4 regions of the Aerococcus sp. Group 1 genome follow, and region 2 is predicted to be linked to each of the others. Evidence: predicted binding sites of a transcription regulator. Region 2 holds the regulator's gene; each other region holds the start of a gene.
What was found. The regulator CtsR, encoded in region 2, represses protease genes until heat stress. The targets are predictions, from matches to a motif close to TTGGTCAAAAAAGGTCAAANA.
Positions count from the first base shown of each region.

Region 1: the regulator CtsR is predicted to act here: its motif matches at 3,099-3,119, upstream of clpB (ATP-dependent chaperone ClpB).
Region 3: the regulator CtsR is predicted to act here: its motif matches at 2,294-2,314, upstream of clpP (ATP-dependent Clp endopeptidase proteolytic subunit ClpP).
Region 4: the regulator CtsR is predicted to act here: its motif matches at 3,593-3,613, upstream of HMPREF9243_RS06800 (ATP-dependent Clp protease ATP-binding subunit).

Region 1 is NC_015278.1:1,522,939-1,527,864, forward strand. It holds partial or broken gene HMPREF9243_RS07160 (tRNA guanosine(34) transglycosylase Tgt) at 1-202, opposite strand, end outside; gene clpB (ATP-dependent chaperone ClpB) at 388-3,006, opposite strand; gene HMPREF9243_RS07170 (ATP-dependent Clp protease ATP-binding subunit) at 3,186-4,926, opposite strand, start outside.
Region 2 is NC_015278.1:424,748-429,673, reverse strand. It holds gene HMPREF9243_RS02010 (ATP-dependent Clp protease ATP-binding subunit) at 1-1,848, opposite strand, end outside; gene HMPREF9243_RS02005 (CtsR family transcriptional regulator) at 1,879-2,337, opposite strand; gene HMPREF9243_RS02000 (cation diffusion facilitator family transporter) at 2,456-3,580, opposite strand; gene HMPREF9243_RS01995 (hypothetical protein) at 3,782-4,926, opposite strand, start outside.
Region 3 is NC_015278.1:1,325,683-1,330,608, forward strand. It holds gene gap (type I glyceraldehyde-3-phosphate dehydrogenase) at 1-329, opposite strand, end outside; gene HMPREF9243_RS06125 (sugar-binding transcriptional regulator) at 366-1,364, opposite strand; gene clpP (ATP-dependent Clp endopeptidase proteolytic subunit ClpP) at 1,649-2,251, opposite strand; tRNA gene HMPREF9243_RS06135 (tRNA-Arg) at 2,530-2,601, shown strand; gene HMPREF9243_RS10745 (hypothetical protein) at 2,991-3,308, shown strand; gene HMPREF9243_RS10330 (transposase) at 3,308-4,132, shown strand; gene HMPREF9243_RS10870 (transposase) at 4,020-4,316, shown strand; gene HMPREF9243_RS06150 (MetQ/NlpA family ABC transporter substrate-binding protein) at 4,523-4,926, opposite strand, start outside.
Region 4 is NC_015278.1:1,444,813-1,449,738, reverse strand. It holds gene HMPREF9243_RS06805 (IS110 family transposase) at 1-1,030, opposite strand, end outside; gene HMPREF9243_RS06800 (ATP-dependent Clp protease ATP-binding subunit) at 1,303-3,492, opposite strand; gene HMPREF9243_RS06795 (phosphocarrier protein HPr) at 3,783-4,049, shown strand; gene ptsP (phosphoenolpyruvate--protein phosphotransferase) at 4,051-4,926, shown strand, end outside.

The DNA of each region.
Region 1 (4,926 bases), 980 kb from region 2:
ACCACAAATGGTAGGTATTGGAAAGAATGATTTCTGCTCCCAAGCCCTTCAACTCTTCAGGAGACAGTCCCTTGACTGTGGCTAGGGTTCCGACTGGCATGAAAATAGGTGTTTCAAATGACCCATGCGGCGTGGTCACCCGCCCTAAGCGAGCACCCGTGTGCTTTTCCGTTTTGATTAATTCATAAGTAAGTGCTGGCATTTCCTACACCTTTCTAGCTAAGAAAAATAATGAACAAGACTATTTTAGCAAAGATTTCAGCATTTAACTAGGACTAGGCCAGTGAAAAAGAAAATTGTCTTTACTAGCTAGTCGTTAATAAAAGGGGCTGCGACTCTGGTCACAGCCCCTTACATACTTCCTTATATTAATTGCTATTCATTTACTTAAGCTTCTTTGATTTTTTCAAAACTGGCCCGGTCTTGAGCCTTGTCATAGTCCACTTCAACCTCTTGGCCTGCAGCGACATCTCCGGCGATAATAGCGCGAGCCAATGGCGTTTCCACTTCATTGGTGATAAAGCGACGGAGTGGCCGAGCACCAAATTCAGGTTCATAGGCCGTCTCAGCAATCCAATCAATTAATTCATCACTAAAGTGCAATTGAATGTGTTGGTCTTTGAGACGTTTATTGAGTCCGGCCAGCATCTTGGCAACAATCCCATGCATATTGTCTTGTGACAATGGCGTAAAGAGGATAATATCGTCAATCCGGTTAAGAAATTCAGGTTTGAAATAGCCATAGAGACGTTCTTTAACCTTGTCTCGAGCCTCAGTAGATATTTCTGAAGTATTCCCATCTTTAGCATCTTCTAAGAGTAAGTCAGATCCGATGTTACTGGTCATGATAATGATGGTATTCTTAAAGTCCACTGTCCGGCCTTGGCCATCTGTCAAACGACCATCATCAAGGATTTGGAGGAGAATGTTGTACACATCACTATGGGCCTTTTCAATTTCATCCAGGAGGACAACAGAATAAGGATGACGGCGGACTGCTTCAGTTAATTGTCCCCCTTCTTCATAACCGATGTAACCAGGTGAAGCCCCTACTAAACGCGACACATTGGCTTTCTCCATGTATTCACTCATATCGATACGGATCATGTTATCTTCAGAGTCAAAGACTTGTTCAGCTAAAGCCTTAGCCAGTTCCGTCTTACCTACCCCGGTTGGTCCTAAGAAAAGGAAGGAACCTAGTGGCCGGTTAGGATCTTGGATGCCTGCCCGGGAACGAAGAACCGTATCCGTTACGCTGTTAACGGCTTGGTCTTGGCCGATGACCCGTACATGTAAGCGGTCAGCCAGGTCAAGTAATTTTTCCCGTTCATTTTGGGCTAGCTTAGTGACTGGAATACCGGTTTGGCGAGAGACCACTTCTTCAATTTGCTCCTCGGTTACCGATTCTTGGACCAGGCTCGGTTTACCGCTGGCTTCAGCTTCGTATTTTTCTTCCATATCTGCTAATTCTTTAGCCAACTTAGGTAGAGTCCCATGTTGCAATTGGGCAGCCTTTTCTAAGTCATAATTATTTTGCGCGATTTCAAGTTGCCGTTTAGCATCGTCAATTTCTTGGCGTTTATCTTGGATATGACTGAGGGAGGCTTTTTCATCTTCCCATTCCAAGGTCAGTTGGTTAGTCTTTTCACGGACTTCAGCTAATTCTTTTTGCAATTCTTCTAAGCGTTCCTTAGAAGCGGGATCATCTTCCTCTTTTAAGGCTTCTTCTTCAATTTCTAATTGTAATTGACGGCGCCGTTGTTGGTCGAGTTCCGTTGGCATGGAATTCATTTCTACCCGTATTTCAGCACTAGCCTCATCAACTAAGTCAATAGCCTTGTCAGGGAGGTAACGATCAGTGATATAACGGTCAGATAATTCAGCTGCGGTAACTAAGGCTTGGTCATGGATTTTAACGTGGTGGTGGTTTTCAAAACTTTCTCTCAAACCACGTAAGATCGAGATAGTATCTTCGACAGTTGGCTCATTAACGAGAACCTTTTGGAAACGACGCTCTAAAGCCTTATCAGTTTCCATGTATTCCCGGTATTCATCTAGGGTAGTCGCCCCAATACAGTGTAGTTCACCACGAGCTAACATAGGTTTTAAGAGGTTACCAGCATCCATAGCTCCTTCAGCCTTGCCCGCACCCACAATGGTGTGGATTTCATCAATAAAGAGGATGATTTCTCCGTCTGATTTCTTAATTTCGTTAAGCACCGCTTTTAGACGTTCTTCAAATTCACCCCTGTACTTGGCTCCAGCTAATAGGGAACCCATATCGAGGGAAAAGATGGTCTTATCACGCAGGTTACTTGGCACGTCACCCTTGACAATTCTTTGAGCCAAGCCTTCTACAATCGCGGTCTTACCAACACCCGGTTCCCCAATGAGGACAGGGTTATTCTTGGTCTTTCTAGAAAGAATCCGGATAACATCACGAATTTCATCATCGCGGCCAATGATAGGATCCATTTTACCTTCTCTAGCAATCGCGGTTAAGTCGCTCCCGTATTTTTCTAGGGAATCATAATTTTCTTCTGCGTTTTGAGAGGTCACGCGATCACCCTTTCTCAAATCTTTAATCTTGTCCTTGACTTGGTCATAGCTTGTATAATTACTTAACCACTTGGTCAGATCAAGATACTTTAATTTAAAAATGCTTAGTAATACAATTTCAGTTGACAAGTATTCATCTTGGAATTCTTGCGCCTCTTCTTGGGCAGTTTGCAATAGTTCTGCTAGGGAACGCGAAATACCTTGTCCGTATTGAACATTGCTGCCGTTCACTACAGCAATACTATCCAGTTCACGGTCAAGTTCCTTATCGAGTTCGTCCATTGGAATATTCATTTGATGATAAAAATTATAAGCAAATTGTCCAGGTTGTACTAATGCTTTGAAGAGATGCGGAATCGAGATTTCTTGATGATGTCTTGTCATCGCAATTTGTTGCGCATTTGCAAGAGCTTCTTGTAAACTTCTTGTCATTTCCATATTATTCATTCTCTTCGCTCCTTTGATTCATTCATTTTAAAGGTATCTTTTAACCTTTACATTGACTATTATAACATATTGGTCAGTATTGATCAATATATTTAGTCAAACTTAGTCAAATATTTTTAGATAACTTTCTTTGCCAAGACAAAAAAGAGCTGTGCTATCAACATCACAGCTCCTTACCTTTAATTATCTTCGACTTTAAAAATCACTTGCTCACTATCTGTATCATACAAGAGATCGACTTGGTCATGTGCCTTTATTTGTCCACTAATGATGCGTTCAGCAAAAGGCGTTTCCAAATATTTGCGAATGAAACGTTTTAAAGGCCGCGCCCCAAATTCAGGTTCATAAGCAGAGTCAGCTAAGTAATCCTTTAAGTCCTCTTGATAAGTTAGGAAGATATCTTGCTGACTTAAGCGGACTTTCAACTGGTCTAGGAGTTTCTCAACAATCGCCTCCATATTTTCTTTAGATAGGGCCGAAAAGAGAATCGTATCATCAATCCGGTTTAAAAATTCAGGTCGGAAATGTTCTTGGAGTTTCTTAGTTACTGCTTGACGAGCTCCATGCGATATCTCACTGTTTTTATGCTGAAGCATATCCGCAAGCAGAATATCCGAACCTAAATTACTGGTCATAATCAAAATAGTATTTTTGAAATCAATCACCTGACCCTGGTTATCTGTTAGCCGACCATCATCTAGAATTTGTAATAAGAGGTTAAAGACATCCCGGTGGGCCTTTTCAATTTCATCTAAAAGAATAACCGCATAGGGTTGTCTACGAACTGCTTCCGTCAATTGTCCCCCTTCTTCGTAACCAACATAGCCAGGGGGCGCCCCTACTAAACGCGCAACACTGTGCTTTTCCATATATTCACTCATGTCTAAACGGATAATTTTTTCTTCATCATTAAATAACTGATCAGCTAAGGCTTTAGCTAATTCCGTCTTTCCTACCCCAGTAGGCCCAAGGAATAAGAAAGAACCAATAGGTCGGTTAGGATCTTGGACATCGGCACGAGACCGTATAACTGCCTGACTAACGGCTTGAACAGCTGGATCTTGACCAACAATACGTTGGTGTAAGCGGCTAGCTAAATGCATTAATTTTTCCCGTTCATGTTCAGCCACTTGGGCCACAGGGATGCCGGTTTGTCTGGCAATCACTTTGGCCACATCATTCTTCCTTACCCAGGGATCTAATAAGGGACCATCACTACCCTCTAGAATGGCCTGATAATCTGCCTGAACTTGATCTATCACAGCTTCAAGTTGGGGAATATTTTCCTCTTTTAACAGCTTCACCTTTTGACTATCAAAAGCTTTTTGGGCTTGGTCCAAGTCTAAATGGGCTTGAAATAATTTTTGACGGTAACCTTGCCAGTCTTTGAGCAAGACTTTTTCTGCCTGCCATTGTTCTTCTAGCCTAGCTTCCTCATTTTGGGCACTTGCCTGAGCCTGCTGAAGTTTATCCTCTTCATCAACTTGTCCGTTTGAAGCGGTTTGCGCATTGGCTAAAGTTAGCTCCATATGATATCGCTCTTCTCTAGCTGCTAATAAACTAGCAGGCGCTTCTTTAAGAACCATACTTACTTCTGCACAAGCAATATCTAAGACATCGATGGCCTTATCCGGTAAGTAACGATCAGTCATATAGCGGTCACTCATAGTAACACTAGCTTCAATAGCAGAATCATCAATGAAGACCTTGTGGTAGTCTTCGTGTTGGGCTTGTAAGCCTCTAAGAATCGCCTGGCTTTCATCAAGAGTGGGTTGGTCAACGAGTATTCGTTGAAAACGGCGGTCAAGGGCACGGTCCTTTTCAAAGTATTGGTGATACTCCTGGTGGGTGGTCGCCCCAATACAGTGAATTTCACCTCGAGCTAACATAGGCTTGAGTAAGTTTCCAGCGTCCATAGCA
Region 2 (4,926 bases):
CTCGGTCAGTTGACCCCCTTCTTCATAGCCAACATAACCGGGTGCAGACCCTATCATCCGGCTGGAAGAATATTTCTCCATGTATTCAGACATATCTAAACGAATCAGAGCCTCTTCCGAACCAAAAAGGGTTTCGGCAAAGGTCTTGGCCAATTCGGTTTTCCCAACTCCCGTTGGCCCTAGGAACATAAAGGAACCGATGGGCCGGTTTCTTTGTCCCAAACCACTGCGCGACCGTTTAATGGCCCGGGCTACCGCATTGACCGCTTCATCTTGTCCCTTGACCCGGTCATGGAGGCGGTCTTCTAAGTGGATCAAGCGTTCATTATCACTTTGACTCAATTCTTGAACTGGAATACCGGTCCAAGAATGAATCAAGTTTTGCACGTCTTGACTGGTCAAACTTAAGTCGTAGCTGTCTTGATTGTCCTGGTCGCCTTCGTCTGTTTCCAAGCGACTAAGTTCTCTGACTAGGTTCGCTTGTTGGGCATGGACCGCGGCCGCCTTTTGAAAGGCCTGGTTACGGACATGGTATTCTTTTTCTTGGTTGAGGCGCTTCAATTCCTGTTCGATTTGGAATTTTTTCCGGCGACCACTATTGGCTACTGGATTGTCCAGCCGCTTAGTAGCCGCCGCTTCGTCCATAACATCAATGGCCTTATCTGGTAAGAAGCGGTCCGATAAGTAACGGGAGCTTAAACGCACACAGGTGGTAATGCTCTCATCAGGAATAGCGACTTGGTGATGTTTTTCATAGGCAGGCCGGATCCCTTTAAGGATTTCTTCAGTCTCCTCTAATGTGGGTTCTTCAACTAAAATCTTAGCAAAACGTCTTTCCAAGGCAGCATCTTTTTCGATGTATTTTTGATATTCGTTGAGGGTTGTAGCCCCGATCAGTTGAACTTGTCCCCGGCTGAGGGCAGGTTTTAGGAGGTTTGAGGCATCAATGGCTCCTTCAGCTCCCCCAGCCCCTATAATGGTATGAATTTCATCGATAAAGAGAATAATATTACCTTGGTCTTCAATTTCTTCAATTAAATGCTTCATGCGGTCTTCAAATTCACCGCGGTACTTAGTCCCAGCAACTAAAGAGCCGATATCTAAGACCATGAGTCGTTTATCCAGCATGTTTTCTGGGACTTGCTGTTGGCTCATTTGGATGGCTAAGGCTTCGACAATAGCGGTCTTACCGACCCCAGGTTCACCAACCAGGACCGGGTTATTCTTGGTCCGACGGCTTAAGACCTGCATGAGCCGACGCATTTCTTGCTGGCGACCGATCACAGGGTCCAGCTTGCCGTCCTTAGCGGCTTGGGTCAGGTCCTTAGCAATACTGTCCAAGGTTGGGGTCTTGCTTTTGCTTTGCTTACCCAGCGGCTTTTTGGTCCGGTTCCTAACTGGTTCTTTTTGTCCCAGCATCTGATAGACATCACTACGCAAACGATTAACATCTATATCGAGATTTTTCAGCAGGCGGTTGGCCAGGGTTTCCTCATTGATGAGGGCGAGTAATAAGTGCTCGGTACCAATTAAGGAAGCCTGCATAGACTTGGCCAAGTCTTTGGCTTGGTTCAAGACGTCTTGCATGCGTGGGGAAAACTGCACATAGTCTTCCTGGCTCTTGGCTGAATCGCTGGTCCCGTAGCCGGTCACAAATTCAATCTCTTCACGAAGACTCTCATAACTTGGCAAGTAATCGCTTAAAACGGCATGAGCAACACCTTCACTTTCGCGGTATAAGCCCAAAAGCATATGCTCGCTACCAATGGCTGGATGACGGAAGTATTCAGCTTCTTCTTTGGCAAATCCAATCGCGGTCTTGGCTTTTTCAGTATAGATGTCTTTCATAGTTGTCTCCTTTTCTAATTACCGGAGTAATTAGTGATATTTCAAATGTTCTAGCATGTTCCTAAGTATCACTGCGCGGACACGGTCCGGGGATTTGAAATTAGACATGACTTGCTTGTCAATGGCTGAGTGCATAATAGCGGCCTCGCTCTCGCTGAGCAGCTCATTCTTCATCAAATTGGTGAGAATTGATACAGCATCGCGCAAGGAAATGTCGTTGCCTACTAGGCTAATCATATTATCGATATAGTCCGCATCGTCGATAATATTCAATTTCATAATTCTGATATAGCCACCACCACCCCGTTTACTTTCGACTTGATAGCCTTGCTTGGGGGTAAAACGCGTATTAATCACATAATTAATCTGGGAAGGCACGCACTCAAAGCGGTCAGCAATTTCACTCCGTCTGATTTCGACCCGTTCAGTATCTTGAAGCACCTCTTTGAGATAGGCCTCAATAATATCTGACATATTCCGGTTGCTCATGTCCTCACCTCCTTCACTAATTATTGACTAACTTTGACTAATATACTTTAATAATAAGCAAAAAAAGGGATGAGGTCAACTATTTAATTCACTAATAGCGACCTCATCAGGCTTTGACCTAGTTATGTTGGCTACTTTCTCTTTGGATAAAGTGGTCAGGATCGTAAACCGTGTCAATGGTTATATGATTTATATTATATTTTGCCACTAAGGAGCGGATTTTTTGTTTGAGGTCTTCTTGTTCATCAGCGGTTAAGCGACAAGTCAGGACGGTGACACTGGCCATATGTTGTTCCCCATCAGTTGACCAGATATGTAAGTGGGACAAACCATCAATATCATCGTCTAAGGCTAAGATTTGTTGACCAATGACTTGGGGGTCGATGCCTTCAGGAACCGCTTGGAGGAAAATCTTAGAAATATTAAGGAAACGTGGGAAACTTTGGCTGATAATCCAAACCGCAGTCAGAATCGACAAGAGTGGGTCAAGGAAATACCAATTGGTAAAGCGTAAGACCACTGAAAGAATCAAGATGGCTACCCAGCCGAGGACATCTTCTAGGAGGTGGAGGTTGAGTAATTGTTCATTGGCTGACTGACCCTTATGCATCATCCAAGAGCAGTAACCATTAACCACCACTGCGAAAATGGCTACCCAGAACATTCCCGTCACATGAACCGGTTCAGGATTAAAAAGCTTAGGAATCGAAGTGATTAAAATAAAGGCCGATCCGAATAATAGAAAGACCGCTGTAATCAGTCCCCCTAAGAGGGAAAAGCGGCGGTAACCGTAGGAATAGCGGTTATCAGCTTCACGGTCAGAAATTTTTTCAAAAAACCAGGCAATAGCAATGGCTAGAACGTCTCCCGAGTCGTGGACAGCATCAGATAGGATGGCCGCACTGTTTAGGGCCCAACCAAAGAAGGCCTCAAAGACGGTAAAGAAGGCATTTAAGATGAGAACTATGCGCATCTTCTTGGCCGTTTCCTGGGTATTCTTAAAACGAAGTTGTTTGGCCTTATCTAATTCCAACTCTGCTGGGTCAAGAGCGACCAGGGAGAACTGTTCAAAGGCTAAAAAGCGACGTAGGTAAAGTAATTCTTCCTGGCGGTGCAAACGGACAATATCCTTGTCCAATTCAATCGCAAAGCCCTTGTCCTGGTTAAGGTCTTGGATTTGATGGGCCAGCCAATCATATTGGCTTTGACTTTCGATACCGACAATCCTGTAAAGTGTTTCCATGTTTTCACTCTCCTTATAATACCCTATTATATCATCATTTTCTTCCAGCACAAACATTAACTACGCGTGTAGTCCCAAGTTTTTAAGTAAATTTAATTAATCGTTAAATAAAGTAGACCCCTATAAAATTAAAGCCAGCAAAGTGAAAAACTCCCCCAAATAAAAAAGACCCTGCCCCAAGTAAGGAACAAGGTCAAGGCTCTAGCGCAAGACAAAGCGCTTAGGACCGATAAACTTCAACAAGAGATAGCCTAGAATAATATAGGCAATAATAAAGAGGTAGATCCCTAAAATCACCCGTGGCCCAATCGATTCGGCATTCATATAGAGCAGGTAAGGAATAAAGATACTCAAGGACCGGATAATATTATAGAGGGGGCTCTTGCTTTCCAAGTTGACGGTAAAGGGTTGGAGCCAATAATACAGGTAGAGGTAGTGGACCGTAAAGAAAACCAGCACGACTACTTGACTCAGGAGTAAAATCCCTAAGGGCAGTAAGTTTTGCCCGCCTAATTGGAAGTAGACCAGGCTGGACCCTAGCATCAGAACTAACAAGTTGGGGAAATTGTAACGAAAGCAGCGTTTAAAGCGAATGACCATAGCCTCAGCTAAGAGGTCAGGATTGCGGTAATAGTTATTATGCATCAGGTAGCGGTCCATATTGAAAAAGCAAAAACGGGTAAAAGATTCCCCAATATTCAAGAAAAGGCAGGCATAAATCACCATCACCACCAAGTAGGTCTGGTAGGCCTCTTCTAAGTCGGCCTGGCTGATCCCTAAGTCACCCTGGAAGAAGAATTGGTAAATAAAGATTCCCCCACTGATTAAGGCAAAAAGGCCGAGAACGATCAGAAAGATAATCCGACGTTGCTTGTTTAAGCGGTGGCCCAATCGGTCAAAGAAGATAGCATTGATATAAGTTATCCCCTTTAAGTGGTCATAGTGGTCGGAAGTAGCGGGGACTTTGATATCTTCCGCTTCCACCTTGACATTGGCGGACTGGGCATTAGTCACGGCCTGGTTAATGTGGCGGATACTATTGTGGTTGATGCTTGACCGGGCTAAGGCCTGGTACTTGTCAGATTTGGCTAGCCAATGGGCTCCGATCCCTGCCATGACCACTCCAGCGACTGCCGTGAGAGGATGGAAGAGCCAGTTGATAGGTAAGTGCCAGATCCCCGCATCTCCCAGGATAAATAGGCCAACAAAGAGAGCCCCAGCAACAAATATCATGGTGATCATCACGATGGTAAAGGGCCGGTTAGGGACCTGGCGCTTAGGGTTGACTAGCTTCAGGTAGAGGGCTTGGGCGAGGAGACGCAAGCCGAGGAAAAAGAGGGTCATAT
Region 3 (4,926 bases), 900 kb from region 2:
TTTAAGTGTAGTTCAGCTTTTTCTTTTGATGCAAAGAAACCAGTAGCTTCAAGAACAACTTCTACACCTAAGTCACCCCAAGGAATTTCAGCTGGGTCTGGATGAGACATAACTTTAACTTCTTTACCGTTTACTTTGAAGGCGTCATCTAAAACCTCAATTTCACCATTGAAACGACCATGAGTGGTGTCATATTTCAATAAGTGAGCTAACATTTTTGAGTCAGTTAAATCATTGATTGCAACTACTTCTAAACCTTCAACATCTTGGATACGACGGAAAGCTAAACGTCCGATACGTCCAAAACCATTAATACCTACTTTTACCATATTAATAATTTTCCTCCTTCGGAAATAAAAATATTTTTAATGAGTTTCCTCATTTAAAACCTGATTACTTACCCCTAAATCTGTCACTAAGACAAAATTAAAGGGTGCGAGTTTTGCAAAAGCTTGAATGGCTTTTGCTTTAGCACGTCCGCCAGCAATTAGAATGGGATATTGAATATCCTTTATCTGATCTAATTGTAAACCAATACGGGGCATTTGATAAACTATTTCACCCTCTTTGGTGTAAAAACACCCGAATGCTTCACCAATAGCTCCTTTAGCAAGGATTTTATCAATCAATTCTGCTGAAAAACCCCGTCTTTGGGCCATGATTCTAGCATCACCAACACTAAATAATAAAGCATCAGTCCGCTTTAAAATATTTAATGTTGCTTGAATGGAGGGCTCTTTTACCAATAAATCTCTCGTTTCTTCAGTAAGAACATCAGGAACATAGAGAGAATTAGTGGTCCCGTTTAAGCGGTGTGCGAGTTGGTCACTAATTGTATTTGCCTGAATCGCCACCGAATCGCCCATGCCACCACGGGCAGGAACAATCGTAAAATGCCGATTCTTAGTTAAGACTTTACGGTTTAAGCTTTTAGCAACCTCGAGTATTGTCGAGCCGCCTGAAACAGCCACCGTAATGTATCCTTCTGGCAAAGTATTGGCTAAATAGTTAGATAGGAAAACCCCTATTTGCGCCAAGGTACTGTTTTCTTCATCAAGATTACTCTCAATAATATGTACCTCATCGATACCTAGTTGCTTTTCTAAGCGTTGTTCCTTAGCAAATAAACTAGAATCTTCATGGAGCATTTCACGAGCGAAAGCTAAAGCTTCCTCACCCTTAGCGGTGATAACCATTCCATTTCTAGTGGAATCTAGTAACCCTTCTTTTTTAAGGATATTCGTTTCACGCCGGAGTGGTCGCTCAGTCATGTCTAACTTCTTTGCCAAAATTTGACGACCAATAGGTTGAAAGCGTAAGACCATTTGTAAAATTTGCATCCTTTTTTTAAAGAGGTCTTCCAATTCAGGAACCACTTTAAGGATTCTACTGTAAACGGCTTTCATGACATTCAACTTTCTATTGCATGGACTTTTATTGTCCGTCATGCCTTTTTTTGACCAACATAGTGCAAAAAAATTTGAGCAGTTCTATCTGCTATTCATTTTTCTACATTAGTAGTATAACAAGAATATCATGCAGCCGCAAGCATTTTGCAGTGAAAACCCAAATTTTATAAAAACCGAGTGTACTTACTTAAGCTACACTCGGTAATCATTCTGTATATGTCTTGTAAGGCTTTAAGATACTATTCTTGACCTTTTAGTCCTTGGTTAGAAGCCATGATTTCATCAATGATGCCATAGTCTTTAGCTTCTTTGGCAGTCATCCAGTAATCACGGTCCATATCTTTTTCTACTTTGTCGATATCTTGACCAGAACGTTCAGCAATAATTTCTTTTAAGGTTTGCTTGGTTTGCAAGATATGACGAGCTGAGATTTCAATTTCAGTGGCTTGACCTTGAACACCACCTAAAGGTTGGTGAATAAGCACTTCAGAATGCGGTAAGGCATAACGTTTCCCTTTTGTGCCGCCAATTAATAGGATTGAGCCCATAGAAGCTGCTAAACCAGTGACTATAGTGACAACATCGGCATTAACAAATTGCATAGTGTCATAAATTGCCATCCCGGCAGTTACTGATCCCCCTGGACTATTAATGTAAATATAGATATCTTTATCGTTATCTTGAGCATCTAAAAAAAGTAATTGGGCAATAACACTGTTTGCCATATCATCATTAACTTCTCCACTGAGCATAATAATACGGTCTTTCAGTAAGCGTGAATAAATATCATAAGCGCGTTCGCCACGAGGTGATTGTTCAATCACTGTAGGTACTAAATTCATTTAATTTCCTCCTTTTTCAACTTCCTAACCATTATAACCTTAATAGTCAATATAGGTCAATAGATAAACTTATTAGCCTACAAGTAACTATTAAAAGTAAACTAGCTATTAATGCCTTTACAAACAGGACTAATCGATCTTTTTTATACTTTACCTGATTTTTCCGCTTAGTTTATTTTAATTATAGTAAGGAATCATTAACAGTTACACTACTAGGATTTTTTCAAGAAATGTCTTAACAAAAGTAGGTTATATGTGCTATAATATATTCATTGCTTGCACCCATAGTGTAATGGATATCACGTAAGATTCCGGTTCTTGAGATGGGGGTTCGATTCCCTCTGGGTGCGTAATTAGTTCCTAGGACTTTCAAATAGTTTTTAGAAAAAGTTGATTTAACAGCATTTACAACTTAATTATGAATAATAGTTAACCTCTAATTTTACTCCTCATGGGGCAAAATCTTACATCTCCTATCGCTGAGATAGTAAATCCAAATTAGTATTATTTAGTAATTGCCCTATGTGGGCTTTTTTTGATTTTTTTATCCCAAAATTATTAAGAAAAGACCTATCCACTAACTAAGGTAATCCTTAGCTAGGGACAGGTCTTTTTGGTTCTATAATATTTGGTGTTGATGGGAGCCAACGGCTCTTCATTGGCACCATTTTTTGATACACAAAAAGCCATGGAAGGCCTATACTGAAAATACAATCCAAAACACAGAAAGGCGGATTCCATGACTCAATCTAATTGTATACAAAATCTCTTTAATATAAAAGATGAAAATATTGAAATTGAAGATAGAGTAGTGGAGGAAAAGAAAAATAATATCATTCATAAGGTTATTTTTGGAACCTTAACTAACCATCCTTCTCACTGTTCCCATTGCGGACATATCAACGAATCACAAGCTGATATCGTTAAAAATGGATTTTATTCAAGCGATATCTTACTAACGACCATTAATGGAGGTCAACCCGTTACTTTGCGTCTTAAAAAGCAACATTTTTTTGTAAGCACTGCCAAAGGACTTTTAATACTGAAACGCCCATAGTGGCAGCTAATTGCTATATTTCTAAAGCGCTAAAAACTGCGATTACTTTTGCTCTTAGTGAAACGATAGCGATGACTCTTATCGGTAAACAACACAATGTTTCTGTATCGACGGTGATTCGTCTTCTAGAAGAAAGAGGGAAAGCATTACTACCTAAATTTAATTATTTGCCCCAGTGCCTTTCTTTTGATGAATTTAAATCAGTGAAAAATGTTAGTGGCGCGATGAGCTTTATTTTTATTGATCCCCTAAACCATCGGTTAATTGATATTGTTGAAAATCGACAAAAGAACGAATTAATCCACTACTTTATGCGTTTTTCTTACAAAAGTCGACAAGCTGTCAAAATAGTTACGATTGATATGTATAGCCCTTATATTGAAGTTATCCGCGCTTGTTTCCCTAATGCAAAGATACTATTTGATCGTTTTCACGTTATTCAACATCTTAATCTGGCAATCAACTCCGTACGTATTCAACTGATGAATCATATTCGCTATCAATCACCACGTGATTATCGCAAATTAAAACAGTTATGGAAGTTACCTTTAAAAAATGAATGGGAACTTGACTATAAAAACTTATATACACATCGACTTTTTGACGGTCTCGTTTCAGAACAGATGATTGTCGATTACCTCATCAATTTATCTCCCGAATTGTCACGTACCTATACCTATGTTAATCGCCTAAAATACAGTATTTATACCCATGACATTCAGTCATTTAAAGACTTACTCATTGAAGTCAAGAAGTACACTTTTCCACGTAGAGTACGAACCATTTTTTCAAACCTTAGAAAGATATCAAGAAGGTATTTGTGAAGCTTTAACGTATACTTTATCTAACGGTCCAATAGAAGGAATGAACAATAAAACGAAACTGATCAAGCGCACAGGTTATGGCTACCATCGTTTTGATCATTTAAGAATACGTATAATAATGGCTTCTCGCTTGGTATGTAATGATTTCCAACCTCGTCCACTCACTTTTTCAGAAGCAGCATAATCTTTGTTGTAATTATTCATTATTTATAATATTGCTTTCTCACTCTCTGTCTTCGCCTACGGCGAAAAAATAAGAAACAAGAGGCCTTTTAATCGTACCCTTTTTCACCTATCAGAAGCTATTAAAAAATGCCATACCATTTCTGATATGACATTAATTATAAAAATTCCTATCAACACTATTTGACAGAGAACCGTCTTTTTTAGTTATTTTTGGCTTTCCCAAATTGGAATACTTGAGCCATTACTTTTTTCATCGATAATTTTAGCGACTTCAGGGGTTTGGTAGTACTTCACAATCTTCTTATAAGTTTCATTATCCTTATTCTTTTCATCAACGGCAATGACATTCCAATAAGGCTTAGAACTATCGGTCGCCTTTTCTAAATAAATGGAATCTTTGGTTGGCACAAAGCCTGCGTCAGCGGCCATATCGTTATTGATGCAAGAAATCGTCACGTCGTTTAAAGCACTAGCTGTTTGGTTGGAATCTAGGGTAATGAATTCCAAATTCTTTGGATTTTCAGTGATATCTTCAACCGTTGGCATGAGCCCTTTATCTGGGTTTAATTTGATTAACCCTGCTTCTTGAAGGAGTAAGAGTGCCCGAC
Region 4 (4,926 bases), 1.0 Mb from region 2:
TATTGGTAATAATGATATAAAGTATTTTTCTAGCTTTTTTATTTCCACGTTTGTTGATATGGTCTCGGCCTATAAATTTACCTGATTGATAGCGTCTAATATCAATTCCGACATAGGCATTTAATTGTTTGTGGTTCTCGAATCGGGATAAATCACCTAATTCTGCAATTAACTGACAAGCCGACAGTTGCCCAATCCCTGGTACACTGGCATAAATTATAAATTCAGAAAACTGACGTCCCAAAGCAATCATCTTATCTTGAATAAGTTCTTTTTGATTAATTAAATTTTTTAGATGTGCGGCATAAAAACTGAGCACCTGACAATAAAAACTGTCCTTATGGACAGAAGGATAGGAAGAAGCTGCACACTCAATGATTTGATCAGCTTTTTGAAAAGCTCTTTGCTTAGAGATATTTTTTAATGTTGACTTTTTCAATATATTTTTGATGACTGTTCGAGAGGTTTCTAGCACATAGTCGGGATGTGGGTATTTTTCAATAATAGTTAAAGCAAATTCATTTTTTAATTTAGAGAAAACTTTTTCGATACCAGGAAAGCAAAGATAGATACCTTCTAAAAACTTAACATAGAGTCTGTCGATACCTTCTTGTAGTTCTAAATAATAAGCATTCATGCGCTTCATTTCTTCATAGCGAAGCTCTTTCCTTACCGAAGGTTGAAAGTTAAAAATTGACATGATTTGTGCCAATTTATGAGCATCTGCTTGGTCTGTTTTATTTCTTCTTAATGTCAAACCATTAGTTCGATTGTACACTTCTAAAGGATTCAAACTGTGGTAAGTTAAATGATTTTTGTGACAAAATCGTTCAAGTGGCTTTGAATAGATACCTGTCGTTTCAAAAGCAAGAGTCACTTCCCCAGAGATCTGTTGGATATTCTGTAACAGTTCTTCAAATCCCTTACGAGTGAATTCCAAAAGGCTTTCCTCAATACATCTATTATTTTTATACAGAACTTGTGTCGCTTTTCCTTTGGAAACATCAAATGCATATAAATACTTAGTCATTTCTAGCTTCCTTTCGTAATGGTTTGAAAGATTTTCACTTCATTGTTCTTATCCTAATTTCCTAAACACGAGCTCACAGCTCAACATACTTAAACCAAAATTAAAAACAAGAGTGAAAGAATCCGTTTTTTAATTCGGGCTCCTAGCCCTTGAGAGTTTGTCCGGATTATCCTTTCACTTACACTATATCTGAAAATAGAAATAGCTCGAAGATAAATCCGTCGATTTACCTTCGAGCTAATCTTAGTATGTTTGTAAAAAGAACTATTTGATCAATCGACGTCTGCTTCTTCAATGGCCTGACTATTTTCACTCTCATTAACAACAATGTTGCCAGAATCATCCACGCTAAAGTGGACATAGCTAATGCTTGGATCCTTTAAGTATAGGTCCGCGACTTGGTTTTCAATTTGTTCTTGGATGACCCGTCTTAATGGGCGGGCACCCAGTTTGGGGTCATAGCCTAGTTCAACAATAGCTTCTTTCACTTGGTCGTCAATGGCAATGCAGATTTTTTGTCCCTTGAGTAATTTGTTCATGCTGGTGAGCATGTGGTCGACAATTTGAATCAATTCTTCCTTGGTCAGCGGTTGGAATTCGATGATGCCGTCGAAGCGGTTCATGAATTCAGGTTTAAAGTAATTATCCAATTGGTCCAAGACAGATTGGTTTTTCCCTTGTTGACTAGCGGCAAAACCGACGCTAGCTTCAACGTTACCCGTTCCGGCATTGGAAGTCATGATGATAAGGGTATCTTTAAAGGAAACCGTCCGACCTTGTGCATCAGTAAGTCGACCGTCTTCCATGATTTGTAGGAAGAGGTTGAGAACATCAGGATGGGCTTTTTCCACTTCATCTAAGAGAATGAGGGAATAAGGTTGCCGTCTGACTTGCTCGGTTAATTGGCCAGCTTCGTCATAGCCGACATAGCCGGGTGGTGAACCGATCATCTTAGAGACACTGTGTTTTTCCATGTATTCAGACATGTCAAAGCGGATCATTGCTTCTTCACTACCAAAGAGTTGCTTAGCAAGCTGACGGGCTAATTCTGTCTTGCCGACACCCGTTGGCCCCACAAATAGGAAGGAAGCAATGGGTTTATTACCTGGGTGGAAGCCCACACGGTTACGCCGGATTGCTGCTGATACTTTTTCGACAGCAGGATCTTGGCCGATAATTGTCTCCTTGAGTTCATCCTCAAGTTGCAATAAATTGCTTTGTTCTTGGTCTTGTAACTGGCCAACGGGGATACCGGTTTTAGCTTCCACTAATTCTTCGATGTCTTCGACGGTGATCGTTGGGACTTGTTCAACAACAGCTTCATTATTAGCGGCCATATCCTTATATTTCTTTAATTGGTCGCGGTAATAGGCCGCCTTCTCATAGTCTTCCGCATCGGTAGCCATTTCCTTTAATTTTTCTAATTCTTGAATCTGATCTTCTAAGGCCTCCTTATCCAAGAAGGGAATGGTTAAGTTTTTCTTAGAGCCCGCTTCATCAAGTAGGTCGATGGCCTTATCAGGTAATTGCCGGTCTTGGATATAACGATTAGACAGGGTAACCGTTGCTTCTAAGGCTTGGTCAGTAAAGTGAACATGGTGGAATTTTTGGTATTGGTCGGCTAGACCCTTGATAATAGTGATGGCTTCTTCCACCGAAGGCTCATCCACTTGAACCGGTTGTAAGCGGCGAGCCAGTGCGCCATCTTTTTCGATACGACGGAATTCATTTAGGGTTGTTGCCCCAACTAATTGCATTTCGCCCCGGGCCAAGGCAGGTTTTAAGATGTTGCCAGCATCCATTGATGAATTATCGGCTGTTCCTGCCCCCACAATTTCATGGATTTCGTCAATAAATAGAATGATTGATTGATTGGAAGAGACTTCTTTAATCAGGGCTTGCATTTTTTCTTCAAATTGGCCCCGAACCCCAGTACCTTGGACTAAGGAAGCCACATCTAAACTAATAACTTCCTTATTTTGTAGCTTTTCAGGAACTTCTTTAGCCACTATTTTTTGGGCTAAACCTTCCACAACTGCCGTCTTACCTACACCAGCTTCTCCGATGAGGACAGGATTATTTTTGGTTCGACGGTTGAGAATTTCGATTACCCGATTTATTTCTTGGTCACGGCCAATTACCGGGTCGTACTTGCCTTGGCGAGCCAATTCAGTCATGTTGGTTCCATAATTAGCCAACAAGCTATTTCCCTGGCCATCATTAGGATGGTGGGGAGGCTCTTGGCCGTTAGCATTATGGGGCCCTTTATCTTGCATTTGTCTAAGAAGCTCATAGAGGTTTCCCCATGAATTATTGTCATTATTGCTTTTCCCAGCTTGAGATTGGTTGCGAATTATCTCTGCATAACAAGGTTGGCAAAGGTTAATGGCCTGCCTTTGACCGTTAATATTCGCATACATGTGAATGGCAGCTTCGCGTTGGTTACAACGTTGGCATTTCAATAGTGCCACGCTCCTTTCTTAAGAAATTGGCCAATATTTTTAATATACATGTATTGTAAAAACACCTTTTTGATAAACATTGACCTTCAATAGTTATTATACATTGACCATGTTTGACATTCAAGTCATAAAGCTTGTTTTCCCATGCTAAAGCCAAGGAGAATTTAATTAAGTAGTTGTCACCATGCTTAAAAAATGGTACATTATTAATGTAACGGTTTTCTTTTCTTTTAAGCGATAGTTGGGAAAGTCGTCAAATTACGTAGATTTAAAAAAAGGAGATTATAATAATGAAAACTCAAGACTTTAATATTACTGCAGAAACTGGTATCCATGCTCGTCCAGCAACCTTACTTGTGCAAACTGCAAGCAAATTTAAATCTGATATTAACTTAGAATATAAAGGTAAATCTGTTAACTTGAAATCCATCATGGGTGTAATGTCCTTAGGAGTAGGCCAAGGTGCAGATGTAACCATCTCTGTTGAAGGTGAAGATGAAGAAGAAGCAATGGCAGCTATTCAAGAAACCATGAAAAGTGAAGGGTTGTCAGAATAACATGGAAAAGTTGAAAGGAATTGGGGCTAGTGATGGTTACGCCATTGCTAAGGCCTTTCTTTTGGAACAACCTGACTTATCCTTTGAAGAAGGAAAAGTAGAAGATGCTGATGCGGAAATTGACCGCTTAACTAAGGCTATTGACGATAGTCGTATTGAGATTGCTAAGATAAAAGTGATTGCTCAAGAACGTCTATCTGAAGAAGAAGCAGGCGTTTTTGATGCTCATTTACAAATGCTAGATGACCCAGAAATGATCGCGACTTACCAACAAAAAATCAAAGATGAAAATCTTGATGCTCAAACTGCTGTGCGCCAAACGGCTGATGGCTTTATTGCTATCTTCAAGGCCATGGAAGATAATCCTTATATGCAAGAACGTGCAGCGGATATTAAAGATGTTACCGATCGGCTGATCGCGCATTTAATCGGTGCAAAAATTCCTAACTTGAGTTTAATTGATGAGGATGCAATTGTTATTGCTCCTGATTTAACTCCGAGTGATACGGCACAATTAAACAAATATGTTAAAGGATTTGTTACTGATATTGGAGGACGGACATCCCACTCAGCAATTATGGCTCGTAGCTTAGAAGTTGCTGCTGTTGTTGGGACCACTTCTGCTTCAGAAGCGGTTAGTGATGGTGACTTAGTCATCGTCGACGGATTTGAAGGGGAAGTTTTAATTAATCCAGACCAAGCCACTGTTGATAGCTATAAGGACAAAGCTAAGGCTTATCAAAAACAAAAACTTGAATGGGAAAGCTTAAAAGATGCGGATTCTCTAACCAAAGATGGTAAACAGTTTGAAATTGTTGCCAATATCGGTTCACCAAAAGACCTACCTGGTGTCCATGAAAATGGGGCTGAAGGTGTG